DNA from 4 places in the Nostoc sp. C96 genome. Region 1 is predicted to be linked to each of the others. Evidence: predicted binding sites of a transcription regulator. Region 1 holds the regulator's gene; each other region holds the start of a gene.
What was found. Region 1 encodes NtcA, which controls nitrogen genes in cyanobacteria. Its sites were predicted from a motif close to TNTGTANNNNNNNNTACANA; they were not measured.
Positions count from the first base shown of each region.

Region 2: glnA (type I glutamate--ammonia ligase) is a predicted target of NtcA. The motif match lies at 4,389-4,408, and genes of this name have one in related genera.
Region 3: AC504W_RS24160 (DUF3155 domain-containing protein) is a predicted target of NtcA. The motif match lies at 2,464-2,483, and genes of this name have one in related genera.
Region 4: AC504W_RS25755 (DUF2605 domain-containing protein) is a predicted target of NtcA. The motif match lies at 2,032-2,051, and genes of this name have one in related genera.

Region 1 is NZ_CM182020.1:548,990-554,989, reverse strand. It holds gene AC504W_RS02430 (DUF3084 domain-containing protein) at 1-776, opposite strand, end outside; gene ntcA (global nitrogen regulator NtcA) at 1,039-1,710, opposite strand; gene fabI (enoyl-ACP reductase FabI) at 2,551-3,327, shown strand; gene hisB (imidazoleglycerol-phosphate dehydratase HisB) at 3,509-4,159, shown strand; gene AC504W_RS02410 (hypothetical protein) at 4,244-4,870, opposite strand; gene AC504W_RS02405 (hypothetical protein) at 4,991-5,134, opposite strand; gene AC504W_RS02400 (calcium-binding protein) at 5,329-5,937, opposite strand.
Region 2 is NZ_CM182020.1:4,371,897-4,377,896, reverse strand. It holds gene AC504W_RS18695 (LL-diaminopimelate aminotransferase) at 1-514, opposite strand, end outside; gene AC504W_RS18690 (Z1 domain-containing protein) at 723-2,900, opposite strand; gene AC504W_RS18685 (hypothetical protein) at 2,908-3,393, opposite strand; gene AC504W_RS18680 (hypothetical protein) at 3,460-3,597, shown strand; gene apcB (allophycocyanin subunit beta) at 3,664-4,173, opposite strand; gene glnA (type I glutamate--ammonia ligase) at 4,532-5,947, shown strand.
Region 3 is NZ_CM182020.1:5,654,474-5,660,473, forward strand. It holds gene AC504W_RS24150 (S-layer homology domain-containing protein) at 1-816, shown strand, start outside; gene AC504W_RS24155 (sensor histidine kinase) at 877-2,229, opposite strand; gene AC504W_RS24160 (DUF3155 domain-containing protein) at 2,513-2,830, shown strand; gene AC504W_RS24165 (cofactor assembly of complex C subunit B) at 3,240-3,773, opposite strand; gene AC504W_RS24170 (PadR family transcriptional regulator) at 3,826-4,173, opposite strand; gene AC504W_RS24175 (DUF3611 family protein) at 4,635-5,213, shown strand; gene AC504W_RS24180 (hypothetical protein) at 5,390-5,737, shown strand; gene AC504W_RS24185 (hypothetical protein) at 5,902-6,000, opposite strand, start outside.
Region 4 is NZ_CM182020.1:6,031,733-6,037,732, forward strand. It holds gene thrS (threonine--tRNA ligase) at 1-1,789, opposite strand, end outside; gene AC504W_RS25755 (DUF2605 domain-containing protein) at 2,151-2,468, shown strand; gene AC504W_RS25760 (DUF2973 domain-containing protein) at 2,730-3,044, shown strand; gene AC504W_RS25765 (amylo-alpha-1,6-glucosidase) at 3,113-5,404, opposite strand.

The DNA of each region.
Region 1 (6,000 bases):
GTCGCAATAACTTGTTCCCGTGCAGTAATTTCTAAATTACGATTTTGAATGAGTTTATCTAGTTGGGCAATTTTGAGATCGCGTTTTTCAATAATTTCTTGGCGGTTGGCGAGTTCGCGATCGCGTTTTGTAATGGCTGCTTTCGCTTCATCAATTGCCTTTTTCGCCTCTGCGTACAATCTTTGTTGTTCTGCCTTTAATTGTCCTACAGCCACTTGTAGGGCTTTTCTCTGATTGTAAACGTTTTGTAATTCTGATCTGGCTTGTTGATATTGAGTTGCTACTTGATTCAAACGCCCTTGAGTGCGTTGCAGTTGCGCCTGTGTTTGGGCTTGGCGGCTAATAGTTTGGTTGAGTTTCGCTTGGGTTTCTCGTTGTTTAGCATTTGCCGCTTGCAACGATTTATTAATTATCTGTAAATCTTGTTGTGCTTTGGTTTGTTCAACTCTCGCTTGGCTTAACTCTTTCTCTACTTGGCTTTTTTGCGTTTCTGCGGTTTTAAGTTGCTCTCGTTTGTTTCTCAGGTCTTTTTGAATATCTTCTAATTCAAAGACACCCTTACGCAATCCTTCATCAGCCGCAAACAAAATTCCTAGAGTGGAAGCCGAAATTAAACCCCCAGTAAAAATTGTCACCACTACCGCCGTATTTTTTGGCCGAAGCTTGAATAGTGAGAGGCGTGCTTTGCCAACCCGTGTGCCAATGCGATCGCCCACAGTGGCAATTACGCCTCCCAAAATTAAAATTGCCGCTATGAGGATGTACCCGGTGGTCATCTTCAGCTACCGAAATGGTTCCAGATACAGCCTACTACTTTCGACCATTGTCTGTGGAGGATGGATGATTGGCAATAGCGAAGATTCATCAATTTATGATTTAACTCCAGCTATGGGTATTATCTGCAAAAACACAATAATTGCCAACTCCACTACCTCCAATTGCTTTGAACAACAAATAATTCAGCCGTCAGTCAGCCCAAATTCAGAATGAATAACGTTTTTGTTCTGACTCCTCACTTCTGACTTCTGAAATTCTTGTTTACGTGAACTGTCTACTTAAGCTAACAGGTTTATGCACAGTAATCTTCTTTTTATGAATAGAAATCATTTTCTTTTCACGTAAATCACCAAGTAATCTAGTGACCGTCACGCGAGTCGAACCAATTGCTTCTGCGATCGCCTGATGAGATAGCTTTAGATCAATTGTGATTCCATCTGCACAAGGAACACCAAAATCACGACAAAGAATTAATAAAAAACTCACCAATCTTGAACCCATATCTCGGTGAGCTAGAGTTTCAATCATCATCTCTGTCTGTAAAATCCGCGAAGACAGACCCCGCAGCATTAACATTGATAATTCTGGATTTTCCTTGAGTGCTTGCTCTACTTGTTCGATTGGTGCTGACAGCAATTCTACAGGTGTAAATGCAACAGCATGGTAAAATCGATCCGACTTATTTCCTGTCAGCAAAGACAACACACCAAAAACACTATTTTCCCGTAACAACGCTACTGTTATTTCTTCTCCTGCTTCGTATACCCTGGAAAGTTTTACAGCACCCTTAAGAAGAAAATAAACTCGTTCAGCAGGATCGCCCGGAAAAAAGATCGTTTTGTTGCGTTCAAACGTTTCCACAACAGGCGGAAACGCGCCAGTTGCCATCTGACGAAAAACATTTGCTAGGGCTTTATCTTGTGTCACGATCATCTCCCTTCCCCTACCCAATGCCGGAAAAACAAATAAACTGATTACCTAAGAATACACCTGAAAAATCAATAAATCACCGTCAACCTTTCTGTACTTTCCTATACTCAAATACCAAACATCAGAGTTATTTGTTCATAATGATACATAATTTTTCACCTTTTTAGCTAGTAGTTGTTATAAGTACTTACAAACTCCTATTCATCAGGTTTTTTGCAAAAAAATTCATTATATCTTGAGAATATCTTCAGGAATAGCAGACAATTTTTTATGCAGGAAACGCACTTGTTGATTTAAAGAAGAATTCACAATTCACAATTGCGAGTCAAAATCAATCCTTGAGGAAAAATATCTGTTACCTAGAAGCACCAGCAAATTTTCAATTTGGTGTAGTGTTTCACAGTTTATTCCTCCGCCAGTAACCCAAGATTCAATGAGAGAATTCTGGCCACTGACCCATGTATTCTTTCTTGTTAAACATGATTTTTCTAAATCCTGTGTTCAACCCAGCAAAACAGGCCTCAGTTTCTAGTATCCTCCTAAAAGGATGTCTGAAAAGTCCCAGGTGATACATTCAGCAGTTGAAGTATCCTCAATTCCCCTAAAGAATTTAGACTCAAGGGTATTATTTCCTTTTGGAAAAGAAAAGCTATTACAGCTACGCCCAAGTCAAAAACAGTCATCGCGTTGTCAAACCAACTTTCGTGAAAGCAACTATTGTTCAAAATGCGTTTATTTTTTGAATAGTAGGGTCGTGAACGCCACACTGTGCTATGGGGATAAAGAAAAATATTTGATACTGTTCGGACATCTTCATCATGATTGATCCTGTTAATAATTTGTATGCTGAATCTGACTGGAAAAAACGCCCTTGTTACAGGTATTGCCAATAATCGCTCCATCGCTTGGGGTATCGCTCAACAATTGCACGCAGCCGGCGCTAATTTAGGTATTACTTACCTGCCCGATGAACGTGGCAAAATGGAGAAAAAAGTTGCGGAATTGGTAGAACCTCTCAATCCCAGCTTATTTGTGCCTTGTAATGTTCAAAACGACGAACAGATTCACTCTACCTTTGAGGCAGTGCGGGAAAAATGGGGCAAGTTAGATATTCTGATCCACTGTCTGGCTTTTGCCAACAAAGATGACTTGACTGGAGGTTTTAGCCAAACCTCTCGTTCTGGTTTCAATACAGCTTTAGAAATTAGTACCTATTCTTTAGTACAGTTAAGCGGTGCAGCTAAACCGTTAATGACAGAAGGTGGTAGCATTGTCACCTTGACTTATCTTGGTGGCGTTAGAGCTATTCCTAACTACAATGTGATGGGAGTAGCTAAGGCTGGTTTAGAAGCGAGTGTGCGTTATCTAGCAGCAGAACTCGGCCCAGAAAATATTCGTGTAAATGCCATCTCAGCCGGGCCAATTCGGACTTTGGCATCTTCGGCAGTTGGTGGAATTTTAGATATGATTCATCATGTAGAACAGGTAGCGCCTCTGCGACGTACAGTCACTCAACAAGAAGTAGGTAATACGGCAGCTTTCTTGTGCAGTGATTTATCCAGTGGTATTACTGGGCAAGTTCTGTACGTGGATGCAGGATATGAAATTATGGGAATGTAATAGTATTACTCAAGTCAAAAGTTAAAAGTAAAAAGGTGAACCACTGCGTTGGACGGGTTTCCCGGCTTGTTCGCGCAGCGTCTCCGATTAGGAGAAGCAAGTGGTAAACCCGAAGGGTAAAAGAAGTGTTTTTTTACTTTTGCTTTTTTACTTTTAACTTCCTACTCCCTTATTAACAACTATGCAAATTAGCGATATCTCTAATAAAGATTCTGTTCTGCACCAAGTTTCATCAATTACAACTGCTCGTATTGCTTCTGTTCACCGCGTGACTGGTGAAACTGATGTGCAAGTAACTATTAATTTAGATGGCACGGGAAAATGTCATGCTGCAACTGGTGTTCCATTTTTAGACCACATGTTGCATCAAATTTCCTCTCACGGTTTGATTGATTTAGATGTCAAAGCCAAGGGAGATTGGGAAATTGATGATCATCATACTAATGAAGATGTGGGTATAACTTTAGGACAAGCTTTGCATCAAGCATTGGGTGATAGAAAAGGTATTGTCCGCTTTGGTAATTTTTTAGCACCATTAGATGAAGCTTTGATACAAGTGGCGTTAGATTTTTCTGGACGACCTCACCTAAGTTACGGCTTACAAATTCCTACACAACGCGTGGGAACCTATGATACTCAGCTAGTGCGGGAATTTTTTGTGGCATTGGTGAATCATAGCCAAATGACACTGCACATTCGTCAGTTAGATGGTATTAATTCCCATCACATTATTGAAGCAACATTTAAAGCATTTGCTAGAGCTATGCGGATGGCAACCGAATTTGACCCCCGTCGTGCTGGGACAATTCCTAGTTCTAAAGGTGTTTTATAAATTAGTCATTAGTCATTAGTTATTTGTAAATACAAATGACTAATGACATTGCTTTTTATCTATGCAATCCAGATTTTCTGAAGTCTAATTTTCTGCTGGAAGTTTTACTGCCGTGAAATATACTTCTGTTTGAGTGCCAAGAGTATCTAGACGATTACTGCCTGTATTCACAATGACAGTAGATGAACTAATTTTTGGTAATGGGTATAAATGAGAAAGATAAATTTTGTCATTGATACTTATTTTTCCCAGAGCAGTTGGTGTCAGCTTTTTGATTGACTCAACTTCTACATCGCCATTGCGATAACACAGTCTGCCAAAAGCTAAGGCTGTAGCTTGTTGAGGAACTTCAAGCAGATAAAAATAATCAGGACGTAACCATTCTTGCCAACTATCATCACCACCTTTACCAATATATTGAATCGATGATGAAGATATCTTTGACCAAGTTTGCGGTGAAAGTCCTCTAGGAAAAATAATTACTTTGATTTCGCCTTTTATATCCAGAGAAACTTTTCTGGTAAATGTGCCACTCTGCCAATAAATTCCCAGATTATCGTAATGCTTAACTTTGATTTCCGTTAAAGGTTGAACACTGCGGCATAACTTAGCTCGCTGATAATCTGGTGATTGAAAGTTATTCCAAATAATCAGGCATATTAATGTTAAACAAATAAGGACAAATGTCTTCCAGAGTCGATGGATTTTCATTGATCTCATCAACAGAGTAATTGTTGTATCCTTTATAACTAAGATTTATTGCAAAGCAAATAGTTATAACAAGAAGAGTTGTGTTTGCGATCGCCTCATCCGTCTTATCCACCTCATCACTCAGCACTCAAAATATTGTTTAACTATGGCAGCATAACCACAAAATGGTTCAGTAAATCGTGCTGCTAGACCGCAAAAGGCTGCTGAGACTGTAACAATTTCGCCTGCTACTGGTTGGGTGTTCAACAAGCAAGGCGAAGTCACATTAGTGAAATGGTATGAGAGACTGGAAATCGTAGCTATACAGGCAAAACCCACCTGCGCGAGTTGATAAGCTTACATAATGGGTTGTGTTGCTTACCAACTCGCGCAAATAAACTTATACCTTATAGCTGTCAGGTAGTGCTTGGTGGGTTAACGTGTACATTGGCGAGACTTACGTTAACATTCATCGACTCTTATAAGATGTAAGTCAGCGATGTGGGATTGACATTAATTCGGAGAACAAGCTGTGCGCCATTCACTTCAGGAGTGATAGCCTCAAACCAGCCGCCTTTATCTTGGATTTCCTCAAAGTTCCTCGCGTTTCTTATACCAAATCCTCTTAGGTCAATCCTGTCTATACCAACTTCATAGTCCACTATTGTTAGTGTGTAATCGATCGCATCTTTATTGATAGCGATGAACCTGTCTGCTTGTCTATCTGCCGTAATTCGAGTACTGAACGGATCGTTTTTCAAGTTAGAGATTAGCTGAGAATCATATTGATTTGAGCCTCCGCCTACGAGGATGTCATCTCCCCATGCAATTAGAGTATCAGTGCCTGAACCACCTATGAGAACATCATTTCCTTTTTCAGGTTGGTTGGTTGCTGTAGTTTCTCCATCACCAGATAAGATATCAGAACCTAAACCACCAAAAAGTAAATCGTCATTCTTGCCGCCTAGAAGCGTGTCTGCACCTCCAAACCCTTCAAGAATATCGTTTCCATTTCTTCCTCTAACTGTGTCTGAGCCAGATGTCCCTCTTAAGCGATTGTCACTATCGTTTCCAACTATTAGTGCCATATGATTTTTTGTCAGATCGTGAAGTGATTGGATATAAGTTGGGGTAGTTTACAGCTTGAGACT
Region 2 (6,000 bases), 2.8 Mb from region 1:
TTTCCGCCGTAAAGTTATTTTCTGCGGTCACAGGCAGATATACTAAGCCCTCAAATTCGCCTTTATCATTGGCTGATCCTGTGTGTCCTGCCATCACATTAGTGTCTACGTATACAGGGTATACAGGGTCAGTAACAGCAATGATGTTGTTGTTACCAAAGATATCAAGAATATTACCTGTATCGCACTTGGAACCATCAGAAATAAAGATTTCGTCAGCGTCTATAGCTGCGCCGCGTGCGTGGAAGTCGTGAGCAGCAATTTTTTCTCTTAACCAAGCATAACCTTGTTCTGGGCCGTAGCCTTTAAAAGTTCCGCGATCGCCCATTTCTTCCACAGCTTTAATCATCGCCGTGCGGCACGCTTCTGGTAAAGGTTCGGTCACATCGCCAATTCCCAAACGAATAACTTTAGCATCAGGGTTAGCTTCCGCAAAAGCATTTACCCGCCGCGCAATTTCCGGGAACAGATAACCAGCCTTCAACTTCAGGTAGTTGTCGTTAATCGTCGCCATATTAGATAGTGAAATACGCACTACAACAGCTTACAGCTAATTGCTCTTGACGATAGCAGTCTGTCATAACTCGATTATTGATTCACTAACAGTCACTAAACTCACCAGTCTAAACTAGTCTCTGCACTATGACGTTAGAAGCACATCAATTTAAACTTACTAATAGTGAATAGAATTACTATTTAACTTAAAATAGCAGTTTTATTGATTACTCATCTTCTGCATAATTAAACATTAAAACAAATTTTTGTCTAGGTAATACTAGCATAGGTAGGTAGATTGGATGATCATCCCACCCCTTATTTTGTTTTTCTCCTTTCTGATAGCAAATAATTAACGTAGGAACATCAGTATATTCTTGTTGAGCTTTTATTGACCACCTACCTGAACCGAATCCGAACATCCATTGAAACGGTTCTTTTCTAGCCATATCTAATCCTTGATTATGATTTCTTTCACCTCGTCGAACATTTAAACGTCCTTTTGTCATACCTTTCGATTTCATGTCTGTCAAACCTTTGATTATACGTTTATCTTCCCATTTTTCCGAAGGTACATGATGACTTTTCGTATAACCGAGTATTTTAATGATAAAATCTATATCTACTTCATCATATAGATCATTATCTTGATAATTAATTAAGAGTTTTTCAATCTCTGCAAAATTTTGCTCAATTTCTTCTTTTTTATAAGCTGGATTCTGAGGAAAAACTAACGAACCTGGGACTAATACATCAATAACTGATGGATCTAAAACATTAGAGCGGGTTGGTTTTAAATTTCCTCCTATCCAGACAGGTTGAAGTTGAATATTATGAATGTCATCTCCTATTGCTTGACGCATTGATTCATCCGCTTCGTGAATAGAGCGAAAAGAATTTAGTATATGTTCAGGTACAAAAAGACGGGTAACATCTTTCAGTTGTGGACGATAACCATACATTCGAGCATGTTGATGAACCGTATCTACCATTTTTTGTTTTGCATCACGTCCATAATAAGTTACCATTAAACCTTCAATTGTAACTCCCCGACCCAACCTATTACCTCCTATTAATATGTTCATACCCGGATTATAATTAGGTTGTTTGTCAGGATTATTTGCATTGATTATTTTAGGGGTAATTACACTACCAATTTGGCTTTTCAATTCATCTATTAATTCATCTAGTGTAGGTAAGCCAGAGGCAGTTTTGCTTAACTCTTCATAAGCTTTTTCTAACCATTTTTTAGCTTGTTTATTTTCTGTTTCGGAACTTTTTTCTCTAATCGCCTTATCTAAATTAATCACAAATTGACCAATAACTTTTTCTAAAACACTATGTATATCTTGTTTATAACAAATATGAGCAAGAAAGGAATATTTTGCATCTTCTTGATCCGACGATAACATTTTGTAAGTTGAACCTAAAAAGAAGCAACACAATGCAAGTCTTAATCCTTCCGGAATTATCCATTGGTTCCCAGGATTAATTGAACCTTTTTGTTTCTTCAATAGGTTAATTTCTTCAGCATCTACAATACAAGAATAGTTACTGTGCTTAGTAAAAAATAACTCTCCTCCCATATAACCATCTCCTGGCTTTGGCAGTGCTGCACAAAATTTTGGTTTACAGGGATGAGAGAGTTTTTGTAATAATAAACTCTGAGGAGTTGCAGTGATTTGAATATAGATATGATTAGCAACTTCTTGACGAATTAGACCTATTTTTTCAAAAATTGCACTATCTGAAATCGTATCTTTACCTTGTCTAGCTTGTTTAGATTCATTCGTATTTAAACTAGCATTATCTGCTTCATCATCAAAAATTACTGTAGGGACATATTTGACTTTAGCTTTTTTTAAAACCTTGAATAAATTTTCTAAGTGATGAACATTTTTTGTAGAGACTAATACGATACCTCTATCCTTGATATAAGGGATAACTTTAGTTTCTGCAAAATAGTCAGGGTCTTTTTTCCATGCTTCCCAATCAAAAAAAGCAGGGCCTTTAATTTGATTGTTAAATCGATCAGCCGTTTGTTTTCCTAACCAAGTATTATCAGATGTTAAGACAATAAAACAACGAAAATTATTTTCATGAGCCAGTGCTAAAGTTGCAATAGTTGTATTAGTTTTACCACTTTGAACTCGACCATAAATAAGTCCTGTTGTACCATTTGGAATAGGGTCTTGTCCTTTATAAAGTTGACCGACTAAACCTGAACTATTTTTTCCAACATCACCAATACCAAAGTTTTCCGAATAAACATTGACACAATTTTGAACAACTTCAATAGCGGTTTCTTTAAGCTTATTTGCTTCTTTCTGCCCAATTTTTTTCTCTAATTTTTTAATTAGTCTATCAATACAGTCGCCATTGATTTCAATAGGAGTATGTGTCATAAGTTTTTTATGCTGATAAAATTGCATCCGGCCAATTATTTTGAGGTATTGTCCGCTCTAAAGGAACTCTCCCTGTACCTTTAACATAATAGCTTCCTCTTAGTTCTCGCTTCACAGAAATACGCTGATTTGCTAAACCCTCATTTTGATCCAGTATTGTCCATAATTGTTCTTCTGATAGACAACAAATCCCATCTCGATGACAAATTAATGCTATAAAAAGTTTGATATCAGGATAGCTTTTATGAAAGCTTATCAGCGCAAATTCTTCCTGTGAACTGAAGCTAAATGACCAAGAAGAATTGGGCTTTTTCGATATTTTAAATAAAATAGCGGATTGTTTATTTTTACTTTCAGTGAGATAAAGAGATGGATGAATGCAAGATAAATAACTTATGGATATATAAGGTGTTCCTTTGAGAAGTCGGAGAAAAGCTGCACCGTGCAAAAATTCTAGATCATTAATGCTCATGAAACTATTGGCATTAGTCATACACTATGTATTATAGTATACTTTATAAGCATAGTATTTTTGTTCAAGGAATACCTGCTGCTAACAATGCTTGAACAACTGCGACATGATAGATATTTCTCACAGGCATCAGTTGAAGATTACTCCTTAAGTGCAATAGCTGTAAAAAAAGCGATCGCTCTTTCTCAAAAACAAGAGGCGATCGCTTTACAAAAATTTAGATAACAGACATACACAGTAGCAATAAAAATACAGATGACTAGTTATTAGTCTCTGTTTCATGCTCGGCTTTTAAACATCCTGCTCACTCAACTCGCGGGTGATGTGGTCAAAAGGCTCATCCACAAAAGCAGTATTAGCGACACCTGCTGCTGCTACTTGTTCCTTGACCATATCCTTCATTAACTGGACACCGCGAACTGTTGGGCCAATGGGTACTCCTAGAGAATTGTAAGTTTCTCTCAAACCTTGGAGTACGCGCTCATCTAAAACATTGGTGTTACCAGCAACCAGCGCATAAGTAGCGTAGCGGAGATAATAGTCCATATCCCGCAGACAAGCTGCATAACGACGAGTTGTATAGGCGTTTCCACCAGGACGAATCAATTCTGGTAGTTCTTCAAATAATTTAGAACCAGCCTGCTTGACAATTGCAGCTGCATTTGAATTGATCGCAGCAGCAGCTTGTACCCGCGCTGTACCACTTTCAAAATAAGATTTCAGACTGTCGATCGCATTCCGGTCAAAATAACGTCCAGCTACGTCATAATTCTTAATTAAACTTGTGACTGCATCGCGCATTCCTTTTTCTCCCAATCGTTGCTTTCTATGGTTTGATATTTATTTGGCTGCACTTACGCACCAGTAAATTTTTGTGCTATTTAAAATAAGTTCTGCACAAAAACAATCTATCCGCTATTTAAGGATTCTATGCCAAAGTTGTCCCCGATGAAATGAACTTTCCAGTTTTGTACAGATGACGTGCGAAAGGTTAATATAACCTGTAATCCAGAGAATCTGTAACAAAAACTACATAATTCTCTAATCTCAAATCTTTACGATAATCCAGGTGTGTCACAACTTGGTGCGGATCAGTAGGGTTAGAATGCTTTGGCAGATTCTGGTTTTACAATAGGAAATTGGCAGAGAAGGAGTAACAATGACAACCCCACAAGAAGTCTTGAAGTTGATCCAAGACCAAAACATTCAGATGATTGATCTGAAATTCATCGATACACCAGGAACATGGCAGCACTTGACCGTGTACCATAACCAAATCGATGAAAGTTCTTTCTCTGATGGCGTACCTTTCGACGGTTCCAGCATTCGGGGTTGGAAAGGTATCGAAGAATCAGACATGACAATGGTGTTAGATCCCAACACAGCTTGGATTGACCCATTCATGGCAGAGCCAACCCTAAGCATAATTTGTAGCATTAAGGAACCCCGCACAGGGGAATGGTACAACCGTTGCCCACGCGTTATTGCCCAAAAAGCTGTTGATTATCTAGTTTCTACTGGTATTGGTGATACTACTTTCTTTGGGCCAGAAGCTGAATTCTTCATTTTTGATGATGTCCGCTTTGACCAAACTGCCAACTCCGGCTACTACTACGTAGACTCTGTAGAAGGTCGTTGGAACTCTGGTAGACAAGAAGGCCCCAACCTAGGTTACAAACCACGCTTCAAAGAAGGTTACTTCCCAGTTTCGCCAACCGACAGTTTCCAAGACATTCGGACAGAAATGTTGCTGACAATGGCACAGTGCGGTGTCCCCATTGAAAAGCAACACCACGAAGTTGCAACTGGTGGTCAGTGTGAACTCGGCTTCCGCTTTGGTAAGTTAATTGAAGCGGCTGACTGGCTAATGACCTACAAATACGTCATCAAGAACGTCGCCAAGAAATACGGCAAAACCGTTACCTTTATGCCAAAACCAATTTTTGGCGATAACGGTTCTGGTATGCACTGTCACCAGTCCATTTGGAAAGATGGCAAGCCTTTATTTGCAGGCGATAAGTATGCTGGTTTGAGTGAAATGGCACTACATTACATTGGTGGCATTCTTAAACACGCACCAGCACTATTAGGCATCACTAACCCCACAACCAACTCCTACAAGCGTCTCGTACCAGGTTATGAAGCACCTGTTAACTTGGCTTACTCCCAAGGAAACCGTTCTGCTTCTGTGCGTATTCCTCTCTCTGGCACAAACCCCAAAGCAAAACGCCTAGAGTTCCGTTGTCCAGACGCTACTTCTAACCCTTACTTGGCATTTGCAGCCATGCTTTGTGCTGGCTTGGATGGTATCAAGAACAAAATTGATCCAGGTGAGCCTTTAGATAAGAATATTTATGAACTGTCTCCAGCAGAACTGGCGAAGGTTCCTTCTACTCCTGGTTCTCTGGATAAAGCATTGGCAGCCTTAGAGAATGATCACGCTTTCTTAACCGAAACAGGCGTGTTCACAGAAGACTTCATCCAAAATTGGATTGACTACAAACTGGCTAATGAAGTTGAGCAGTTGCAGTTACGTCCTCATCCTTATGAGTTTTATCTCTATTACGACTGCTAATTATATTCAGTAGTGATTTTTCACAGCCACCTTGAGAGGTGGCTTTTTTTATG
Region 3 (6,000 bases), 1.5 Mb from region 1:
TCCCTGGCCAATGGTCTGGAATATACTGCTAATGGCAATGTTGAAAGCACTCTGCAATACTTCAACGATGCTTCTGGAATTGCTAGTTATGCCCGTAGTCCGATCGCAGCGGCAACTGAAAAGCAAATTGTGGTGAACTATCCTAATGTTAAGTTCCTCAATCCCACTGCAACTGCAACACGCGCACAGGTAGCAGCTTTTATTTACCAAGCGTTAGTTAGTTCCAATCAAGCTTCGGCAATTAATTCACCTTATATAGTGGCTACTCAAACCACTACACCAACACCTGTATCAATCACAATTCCGCAAGGAACTGTTATCCCTGTGAAGTATGATCAGGCTGAAAAAATTCTGGTGACTAAGGATGAAACGGCTCCTTTAACCCTGACTGTTGAGCAAAATGTTGTCACCCAAGATGGTACTGTAGTAATTCCTGCTGGTAGTCAAGTTGTTGGTCAACTCAAACCGGCAAAGGGTGGTTCCCAATTTGTTGCTCAAAAACTGGTGTTAACGACAGGTCAAGAGTATCAAATTGCAGCGACCTCTGATGTAATTACAAAAACGGAAACAGTGAAAAAAGGCACTAGTACTAGAGCCATTATTACGAATACTGTATTAGGTGCTGGGGCTGCGGCGGCGGTATCTGCAGTCACAGGCGATCGCGCGATCGCTACAGAAGAAGTTCTCGGTGGTGCGGCCATTGGTGGCTTAATTGGTTTATTCTTCGGTCGCAACAGTGTTGACTTAATTGCTATTAACCCCGACACCGATTTACAAATGACCGTCAATCAAAATTTGTTGGTCTCAGTTAGATAGTTGTTAGTCAAGAGTCCATAGTCAATAGTAAAAATGAACTTTTTGACCATTGACCATTGACTATTGACTAATTGGCAACCAAATAATAAACGTAGTTCCCGGTGTATCGGGGGATGAGATCGCAGAATTAATTGCTGGGCTGAAAATTTCAATTTCACCCTGCATTTGCTCGATTAATTGTTTAGCGATCGCTAATCCTAATCCTGTACCGGGAATTTCTGTTTGTGCTTGTACACCTCGGTAATGTCTTTCGCCCAAATGTGTTATGTCTTCTTGGGGAATTCCCGGCCCAGTATCACTAATAGCAATACCGATAAAATTTTCTCTTTCTTGCCCTACTTGGATGAAAATTTTGCCGCCTTTGGGGGTGTATTTCAAAGCATTATCAATGATATTGCTTAAGACTTCTTGTAAAGCTTTAATATTGGCACGCACCAAGGGTAAGTTTTTGGGAATTTCTGTTTTTAATTTGAGATGGCGTTCTTGAGCGATCGCTTTTGCTGATAGTAATAATGGTGCTAATAAATCAGCTAAAGAGCAATCAGTTGCTTTTTCTCCTGTGCCTGGTAATAATAAAATCGGTTTGGGTTCTGTTTGGACAGTAGCTTCCACAAATACTTCATTTTGGGGTAATGCCAGTGGTGCTAAATCTAATTCTGTCCAGTCAATAACTTGCTCAAATTGTTGCAATAATTCTTGCAGGCGATCGCTTTCTCTCACAATATTCGCTCCCACGTCTCGGTTAGGATCACCTGGACGCAGTCTTTTAAATAGCAATTTGCCAAAAGTCCGCAATGCGGTCAAAGGATTGCGAAATTGGTGTAATAAATTATCTAATAAATCTCGCTGCTGTTCTTGCAGAACTTGTTGTTGGTGTAACTGTTGTTGCAACCATGCTCGACGCTGATCTAAAACACAAGCGATCGCCAAAGTCTGAACTATCTTTTTAATAGTACTTTGTTCTTGTTGATTCCAAGCCCGGTCTTCTCTACAAGTCACCAGTAATCCCATCATGACACCCTCATGAACCAGGGGTCGAACAATTTGGTGTCCACTCAGCAAATACTCTTCTTGAAAATCTGGCTGTTCAGTATCCGTGGTTTCGACCTCTGGTGATGCAGCCGGAGATTCTGTAGCTGCTGTCAATAACCGTTTTTGTTGTTTGGGCAGTAGCAAAATATTACTAATTTGTAATTGTTTGCGTGCTTTTACCTCAGTATTCTCTTCTCCTGGTGGTAATCCTGCTGTTTCTGGATAAACCACCACAGGAATCAGTTTCGCCTCAGTTGTTGGAGCTTCTACCAATTCTTGTGTTAAATAAACCACACTTAAAGAGGCTCCCAACCCTTGGGCTAACAATGCAATTTGTTCTCGGCATAAAGCCACAAAATCTGAACTAGCAGACATTAACATTTTTCATTTCTTGCTTAGGATCACAGGTTTTGAGGGAATTTTCAAGAATCAGCTTGATTCTAACTCTGTTTTCATCAAGCTTGACTAAAGCTGTTTAAATAATGGTATAGATAAAGAAATCCTGTACTTTACTAGTTTTGTGATTTATTTGTCTTCAAAAAAATTATTTTTGTTGTATCAAAAGTTTATAAACTATTGATTTTTTGAACTAGAACTTTTATAATTACGACGGATTTTGTAGCTATCACTACAATCTAATAGCTTGAAAGAGGAGGAAAATAGGTTGGCAAGGAGACGGAAAAGGAAGAGTCGTCGTCGCCAGGAAGGACGGCGGATTTTAGAGCATGTGCCTCAATATAGCATCGAAAGCGGCGAAGAAAAACCTGTGACAGCAGCAAGAAAATTCATTCAAGCTGAAGGGATCTTGCCACCAGCTCTGCTACTCGTAAAGCGAAATGAACACACAACAGACAGATATTTCTGGGCAGAAAAGGGTCTGTTTGGCGCTCAATACGTAGAAGAAAACCATTTCTTGTTCCCCAGCCTACGAACATTAGAAGCTCCGGCTGGTTCGGAACCTGTGGCATTAGCTGCTCGCTGAACTTTAAGTGGCTATCTTACGTGTTGAAGGTGTTCTGAATATTCATTTAACTGGCAAAGTTGATCAGTTTATGCAAAATTTTCAATTTTTTTTAAATTTGGGTCTGATTTGCCAGTAGAGGGTAAAGGGTAGTCCAGGCGGTTGGACAAACAACTCTCATCAAGCCGTATAGGTTTGTGTGAGTTGAATTATCAATGTAATATTCATCAGGGAGTTAGAAAGAGTGATACAGAGCGTTCAAAAGTGAGAGTCGCATTGCGCCTTTCTTTTGCAGGCTAGGTTACAAGATACCTTTTTCTCTACAGCAGTTCGTTATAGAGAAAATTTACATCACAACAATCCTCTTTCCTACTCCCTATTGTTTATTTCCTCTCGCTCATCACTGGAGGAAATGTAAAAAAACTCAAATTTAATCACTCAGCTTTAAGTTGAGTGCTTTCTGTAACTCAATCAGTTCATCTCGATGGGCAGTTACAGTAATCTTGGCTGGGGAGCTTGGTTCATCTTGATTAGCTTTTTGCAGATGAAGCAACACCTTCTCAGTTCTTCCTGCTTTTTTCCAATAGAACACACCACTCAACGGTGATAACAGCACTATTCCTAGAAAAAAACTGCTGATGTTAGGAAACAGCAGTGATAGAACAAAGGATAAACAAATTAAACCTACTGTTGCCAGTAGCGTCAAAAAAATTGCTAAAAATAAGCTGGGTTGGACAAAACCCTCAAAAATAACTTGATTTTTATCTCGGTCTACCGCTGCCACTCGGTAAGACCGCGAACGGAAATAATCCTGTAATTGAGGCATTAATACAGCTTCGTCTTGCTCAGATACCAGTTGTGCAGTTTTTGTGCGGTCTTTAGTTGCAGCACGAATAAAGAAAAATAGCCCAACTGATAACAATAAGGTGAGCAGCAACGTAGATGGCAGAATAGCAGTATCCATAACTGATTGTTACTGTGTGAATGGAGGAGATTTATTCATTATTAATTATTAGTTAATTTGTCCTCCCGTTAATATACTCTTGCCAAAGACGCGTTAAATCCTGCGCTTGAACTTGCCATTCTGGAGAAACTTGGTACATTCGCCTAGGTCTTCCTCGTCCTTCGAGTTTCTTCCAATACCCATTAATAGCCCTTTCGTCTTCTAGAAACTTAATCGCACTATACAGTACGGTATCTGAAAGCCGATAGGTTGGATATTCAGTTTCTAAACGTTGAATTAACTCGGTTCCGTAGGATTCACCTTGCCGTAAAACAGACAGTATGTAACAAATAGCTAGTTCCTGACAGAGGTAAGTTGGCGGAGGATTTTCAAAGAATTGATATATATCCTCAAGTTTCATGGTTGGTGAATGGCTAAAAAAATGCCTTAGGGTGGGATTTATAATCCTTGTGTTCAGTATGCACTATTACTTACGTAATAAAAAGTACAGAGACACTGAGGCAGGATGGTCAAAGCGTCAACGTAAAAATGCCAAACAAATATGCCCCACGCAGATAAAGTCATGGGATACAAGCGAAATTCTAAGGAGCGTAAGACTTACCCTCCTAATTTAAGCTCTAGGCAGTGTGGTGAGGAGCAATAAAGACAGAGGCATAGCCCCTGTATCGGTGTCAAATGATGCCGAGCCGATTAGAACTGCATAAGCATAAAATGCCATCGAAGAAATTTTACAAGTAAAATGCCATTTTGTCTGTAAAGCTTATTAAACACTTTGTTTCTCAGTTCTACTTGAGATACTCATAGGTCATCTGGTAAGTGTGATAGTAAATCTAGCAAGCACCTAGCTCATTGGTGATTAGTATGTCACAAAATTCCGATGCTCCATCATCTTCTGCTACTCTTCGGGCGATCGCCCAAACATTCCGGCTCACAGGTTGGATTAGCTTTTGGATTCAGTTAGTATTAGGTGTGGTTTCCAGCATAATTGTCCTGCTATTTGCGATTTTTTCCCAAAGAACAGGTAGCCCTAGTAATAATCCGGGAACTGGCTTTGGAGTCTTTCTAGCGGTTTGTGGACTCATTATTTTGGGTGCGGGTATCTATTTAGCTTTCCGTTACACCAGAATTGGTAGACAACTGCAATCTTCCAACCCTAGCAACCGCCCGCGTAAAAGCGAAACCTTACAGGTATTACGTTTAGGCTTGTGGATCAATTTAATTGGCACATTAGTCACACTTTTAGGGGCGCAGGCGATCGTTGGTACACTCGTTGCCAGGTCAATATCCCCGCAAGCCATCACTACGCAATTTTTTGACCCAACTCGGATTATTAGCGGTCTTGATATGCTTGTAGTTCAGGCAAACACTAATACTGTTTCAGCCCACTTTGCTGGATTGGTTGGGTCACTTTGGCTAATGAATCGTATCAACCGCCAATAATCTCCTAGGCTAATTTCATCTTTTCCTGACGGTAAGCAAAAGTTGATCTTTAACTTTTCCGAAACCCACTTACACAGACTTGTAAGAAACAAATATAGTTGTTAAAAAAACTTCCTACTAATAAGTAGTGTTAAAGCTTACCAAAGGTGAAATTTATCTTTTGAGGATCTCATATCATGGCAGATTCATCTAATACAAGCAGAAATCAACTAAGACAAAATTTTGATCAAAATGCTTGGAGATTTGGTGTACAAGTGGTCTTTAGTGCTGTTGTATTAGGGCTATGTATTGTGCAGTTGGTTTCCAAACCAAGTAACGATCAAAATACTGCACTTTACTGGGGCGGGGTGACTAGCGTATTAGCATATTGGTTGCCTTCTCCAGGACAAAATAGGGAAGACAAAGAGCCAATGACAATTAATACCAGAACATTTACCGCTACTGAAACTAATGGACAAGGCCAAAACGATCACATCTTGGCTCAAAGTAATTCCACAACAGTGACAACAGACGCTCAAAACTAATGAATAGTCTATAAATTAAGAATTCAGAATCAATAAGTTATTCTGAGATTTAGGCACACCACCAATTTTAGACAACTAAATCAAATATGTAGTGTTGTGTCTTCAACCCATTTATTTGTCAGCTAGTTCAGACTTCAATTCATACTAAATTCTGACTGATAAACTTAAGAAATATAGTCTTCATCTTCAGAATTGCTATCCCAACTAGAAGCATGATTAGAACGGTAAGCTTCGGCTTTAGTGCGGCGATTTTCCTGCCGGAT
Region 4 (6,000 bases), 1.1 Mb from region 1:
CTACAGAAATTGCACCTAATTCTCCCGAAGCGCGGGTACGGATGCTTAAAGAGTTGGTTTCAACTTCTTTTGCACCTACCACTGCCATTACTGGTATTTTATCTTTCTCGGCGTTGCGGATTAATTTACCCAAGCGATCGCCACTGGTGTCAACTTCGGCACGGATACCCAAAGTCAGCATTTTCGCTACTACAGCTTTCGCAAAATCTAGCTGTGCATCACTCACAGATAGCAAGCGAATCTGCACAGGTGCTAACCACAAGGGGAAATCACCTGCATACTCTTCAATTAATATGCCAATCAGCCGTTCTAGAGAACCAAAAGGCGCACGGTGAATCATTACCGGACGCTTGCGGGAACCATCTTCAGCGACGTATTCTAAATCAAAGCGTTCTGGTAAGTTGTAGTCAACTTGCACAGTTCCTAATTGCCATTCTCTTTCCAACGCATCTTGGAAGATAAAGTCGAGTTTTGGCCCGTAAAATGCCGCTTCGCCAATACCTTCAAAATGATCCATTCCTAGCTGTTCCACAGCGCGGCGAATCGCACCTTGAGCTTTTTCCCAAGCTTCATCAGAACCGATATATTTATCACTTGCAGGGTCGCGGAAACTGAGTCTAGCTTTGAAGTTCTTCAATTGCAGACTCTTGAACACCGACAAAATCAAATCCACTACATTGAGGAATTCGCTGTCTAGCTGTTCTGGAGTGACAAACAAGTGGGAGTCATCCACAGTAAAGCCGCGCACTCTAGTTAAACCACCTAATTCTCCTGATTGTTCATAGCGGTAAACAGTGCCAAATTCTGCCAAGCGCATAGGTAGTTCCCGATAGGAACGCAATTCACTCTTATATATTTGGATGTGGAAGGGACAGTTCATCGGCTTCATGACAAAGCCTTGCTCAAGTGCGGCGGCGGCTTCATCCTCGGCCATCAAGGGGAACATATCTTCCTTATATTTTTGCCAGTGGCCGGAGGTTTTAAATAAATCCACTCTGGCAATATGGGGAGTGACTACAGGCAAATAGCCACGTTTTAGTTGTTCCTGCTTGAGGAAGTCTTCTAAAATATTACGCAATAAAGTACCTTTGGGAGTCCACAAAGGTAAACCCGGCCCAACTAAGTCAGAAAAGATAAATAATCCCAGTTCTTTGCCGAGTTTGCGGTGGTCACGACGCAGTGCTTCTTCTTTGCGGCGTTTGTACTCAGCTAGTTGTTCTGGACTTTCCCACGCAGTACCGTAAATACGCTGTAGTTGCGCTTTGGTTTCATCTCCGCGCCAATATGCACCCGCAACACTTTCTAAATCAATGGCTTTGGGGTTCAAATCTTTGGTATTTTCGACATGAGGCCCAGCGCACAAATCCCACCATTGATCACCCAAGTGATAAATAGTGATGGGTTCTTTTAAATCTGCCAGAATTTCTAACTTATAAGGTTCGTTGATTTCTTTAATGCGGCGTTCGGCTTCTTCCCGACTGACTTCTTCTCTAGTTACTGGCAATTTGCGATTGATAATCTTCGCCATCTCTTTTTGAATGGCTTTGAGGTCTTTGTCAGTAAATGGCTCTGGACTGTCGAAGTCGTAATAAAATCCATTTTCTATCCAGGGGCCAATTGTAACTTGCGCCTTGGGAAACAGCTTCTGCACTGCCATTGCCATCACATGAGAAGTTGTATGGCGAATCTTTTTTAAATTCTCTGATTCGCTGGTACGGGGTAGCTTAATTTTTTCTGGTTGTTCTGCTTGATGTATATCTTGATTAGGCGACATTGGCTGCTGAACCATTGGCGAAGTGATTGCAAAAAGTAATTTATTCGTTAAAGTGCCGAAAAACTTACCCAAATATAACATCTGGTCATCTTTCAGCTTGACAGACTTTTAGCTGCACTGGATGCACTCTAGCATTCTCTGAAGTCTGAAGTATGAAACTTGATCTTAGCTTGCAGATAGCATTTTCTCTTGTCTACAGTCTTTAGCCTTAACTTCCCAGGGTAAAGGTATTATGTCTTGATTGTTAAAATTTAAATTTTGTAACTACAACGACAGATTTATTTAACTTTTTTTCTAAAGACATAGCATACAATAATATTAAGTTTTGTAAAAAACGTTAATATTAATTAGAAAAATAGAAGTATCCTTCAGATCTATGCAAGACTCAAATTTACCAGGGACTGAGTTGCTAAAAACTGTATTAGAGCCTTTGTTACAAGACTTTCAATATTGGTTTACGCGATCGCGCAACCTTTTAGAAACTGAGCAACTCTCATTTATGAGTCACCAAGAACAATCTGACCTGCTGTTACGAGTCAAGCAAGCACAAGCAGAATTAAATACAGCAAAAATGCTATTTACTGCCACTAATCAACAAGTCGGAATTGATATGACAACTTTAATGCCTTGGCATCAATTGGTTACGGAATGCTGGAAGGTAGCGATGCGTTTCCACCAAGAAAAAGAAAATTAAAGTGTAGTGACTAATTGCCTCTAGCGATATATGACGAGATTCGCATAGATACTATATAATCCTTAATAAATTTTTTATTAACAAATAATGTATCCTATGCTACCGTAAATTGAATAGCCTTTGATAAATTTTTCCAATATTAATCAATAATAAACTCACCAAAAGTGCGTTAAACATTTACACCCGCTGAGATTCCTAGCATCAGCGAAGCTTTTCAGTATAGGGTTTTTAAACTTGCTGCTCCTGGAGGAAAACCATATTATGTTGCACCTACTCTACATTCTTGCTTTTACGATTCTTGCTTGTATCGCGGTTGCTAATTTAATTCGCAATCTAGTCATGTTTAGTTTTGACCGAGAACGAAATTATCCAGTCAGATCTTCTGCAATAGGTAATCAAGGTTATCTTTCTGCCAAAAAATCAGTCCCCCATCCAGAATTGTTAGATAGCGCTGGCAATATTATTAAAGAACCACTGTTAGTTATGCGCTCAATTAACGTTGAAGATGCTAGACAACAGCTAGATGCTATTTACGAAGCTTCTCCCGGACACAAGAGTGAAAATCACGAAAAATAGTAGATAAAGTATAAAGTCTCTAAGAAGAAAGATTTTATACTTCATCATTGATACTTGATTATTAAAGATTACGCTTCGATAACTACCCGGAGATTGCCACGTTTTTTAGCTACGCGGCAAGCCGTAGTATTACCAGAACGCTCAAATTCTAAATCTAGAATTGTCGTGCCAACTCGCAAATTGTGAAATGACAGCTGATTAATCGACTCTGGTAAAGCGGGGTCGATAATTCGTAAGCAGTTATTTTGTGCGTCTGGTACTAAATTGACGATCATTTGCAGCAATTGAAATACACTACCAGTAGCCCAAGCTTGCGGTGAACAAGCAACAGGATATTGTACAGGGGCATTGTCACCATTGCGTTCGTAACCGCAAAAAAGTTCTGGTGGACGTTGGTATGGCTGCTGACTCGTCATATCGAAGATGCCTTGAAAAAGTTCCAAGGCTTGATCGATTAAACCGAGCGATCGCAAACCCATCGCAATCAAAGAGTTATCATGAGGCCACACCGAACCAATGTGATAACCCATCGGATTATATGCAGGCGATAAACTGCTTAAAGTCCGAATCCCCCAACCATTAAACATATCTGGTGCGCGTAACCTTTCTGCCACACTGTAAGCTTTTTCGGGGGTAAAGATGCCTAATTGTAAACAATGACCGGGGTTAGATGTAACACTATCGACCTGTTTACCTTCACCATCCAAAGCCAAAGCGCAGAAATCTTGGTCTTCTATCCAAAAGTCACGATTAAAACGCATCTTGAGATTTCTGGCTTCTTCTTGCCAACGGTCTGCTAAATCAAGCCGCTTCTTCATTCTGGCAATTTCAGCTAGACGAATCTTAGCAGAATAAACGTAAGCTTGGACTTCACACAGGGCAATTGACCCATTAGCCAAATCTCCCTTACGATCAACAATACAATCACCTGAATCTTTCCAACCTTGATTCGTTAAACCACGTTTAGATTTACGATAGTAGCTCAGATAGCCAGTTGCTTGCAGATGACTATCAATCCAATCCATCGCAGCTATAGCATTCGGCCAAAGCTGTTCTAAGGTTTCGTGGTCATGAGTCCAAATGTAGTATTCTCCATACAACATCAACCATAAAGGTGTCGCATCAACTGTACCGTAGTAAGGTGTATGGGGAATTTCTTGGCAACGAGCCATTTCTCCCAAACGTAATTCGTGGAGAATTTTCCCTGGTTCTTCTTCGCGCCATTCATCTTCAGTTTTACCTTGGTATGCTGCCAGTAGCAGCAAGGTTTCTTTAGCAATTTGAGAGTTTAATATTAATGTTTGGGAAGCCGTAATGATGGAATCTCGACCAAACAACGTTGAAAACCAAGGTACACCAGCAGAAACAGTCTTGTACTTGCCAAAGGACTGGCGTAATAAGTACATATCTTGTTCCGCGCGGTCAATGATGTGATTGAGGATACTTTTATCTGAACTAATGCGGGTAATTTGTTGCACCCAATTTTGTTCTTCCATCAATTCTGCGGCTTTGGCCTGTCCTAGGGTAAAAGCCGCACTGACAGTAGAACTAGAGGTATTGTTAGTTAACAAATTGATGCGGTAGCCAATTTTGAGAGTTTCATGAGTTGCTAACTCTAACTGCCATACGGCCGTGTAACCTTTAAAGTAATCTGGTAGACGATGCTGAAATTGGATACGAGACTCCATCACTAAGCCATCCAGACCTTGATAGGCTAATGTTAAGAATTCGGCTTTGTGGGTCTCAGCATGAAGTGATACAGAACCACCACTATCACCATTCAAGGTGGTTCTATCTTCGGGTTTGGGTTCTACTAAACGGAGAAGTTTACCTCGATTATCTCGGCCATAACCTCGCACTTCAAACAAATCGACAAAATCTGCGTCAAAGCTAATGCTGAGTTCAAAACTGACAGTAGTGGTGCTGTAGTTTGATACTTCGATTTCTTCAAATAGTGCGCCATTGAGGACAATTTCGCGGCGAATCCCGATGTTATCAGCTTTGAGGCGATTGTCAATTCTGGGGTTAGTACACAAAACAGAAAGAGAAAATCCTTTTTCCGCAGTGCTGCCCAGGAGTATAGGCGATCGCCCTTCAATTTGCAATTCCAGACGGTTGAGAAATCGCGTATCACAACAAAACAATCCCATACTAGGGTTGCCTTCATTCAGAGAACAGCCAGAAATGTTCCCTATCGTATCTGTAACTAGGAATAAATCATCATCTTTTACCGTCAGCGTTGGTTGTGGTCTTTCACTCACAACACAAGGCCACTCTGGCATAGGTAACTGTTCTGCTGGAATAAAAGTCTTTCCGTCTAATGAAATTTTTTCTTGGGTGATTAGCAAATCCGGTGTCATCAGCCAAAATTCCGTATACAGGGCTATGTTGTCGTAATTAGAGTAACTTTGATGAATTCAACAGCAGTAAAATCCAAGCAAAAAAATACTGCTCAGAAATGGAAAAAAGACGTTATGGAAAACTTATGAGACAAAATTTACATAACAAATCTTTATAAATTTATATTGTCTTGGGTGAAAGTCAAGGCTGATAATAAAGGATTTTTACTGATATTAAATCAACCCTGGTATATACTCTCGCTTTACTCGCTGTTTCTTCTATTTTGAAGACCAAGCTACAGAATTGAATCAGAATACAGAACTCAGAACTCAGGCAGAGGCAGTCCCGTGGGCAAACTTGAGCCAACTGCCGTACAGAATCAATCTCTTGGGAAAAAGACACGCTACTGTTGAAACAAAACTAAATAGTAGATTTATTGGGCGTATGAACACAAAAGTCAATTTTGGATTCTGTAAGAGCCTAGACTTTCCCTTGCCGCAGGGTACGTCCGTTCGCCCATACCACTCCTGATTTCTGTTTTGATAAACTTTCAGTTAACGAAAGAGCAGATCTGACCGAGAATGTATATTGAGCGTAGTAGCTGAGGATTTAAATC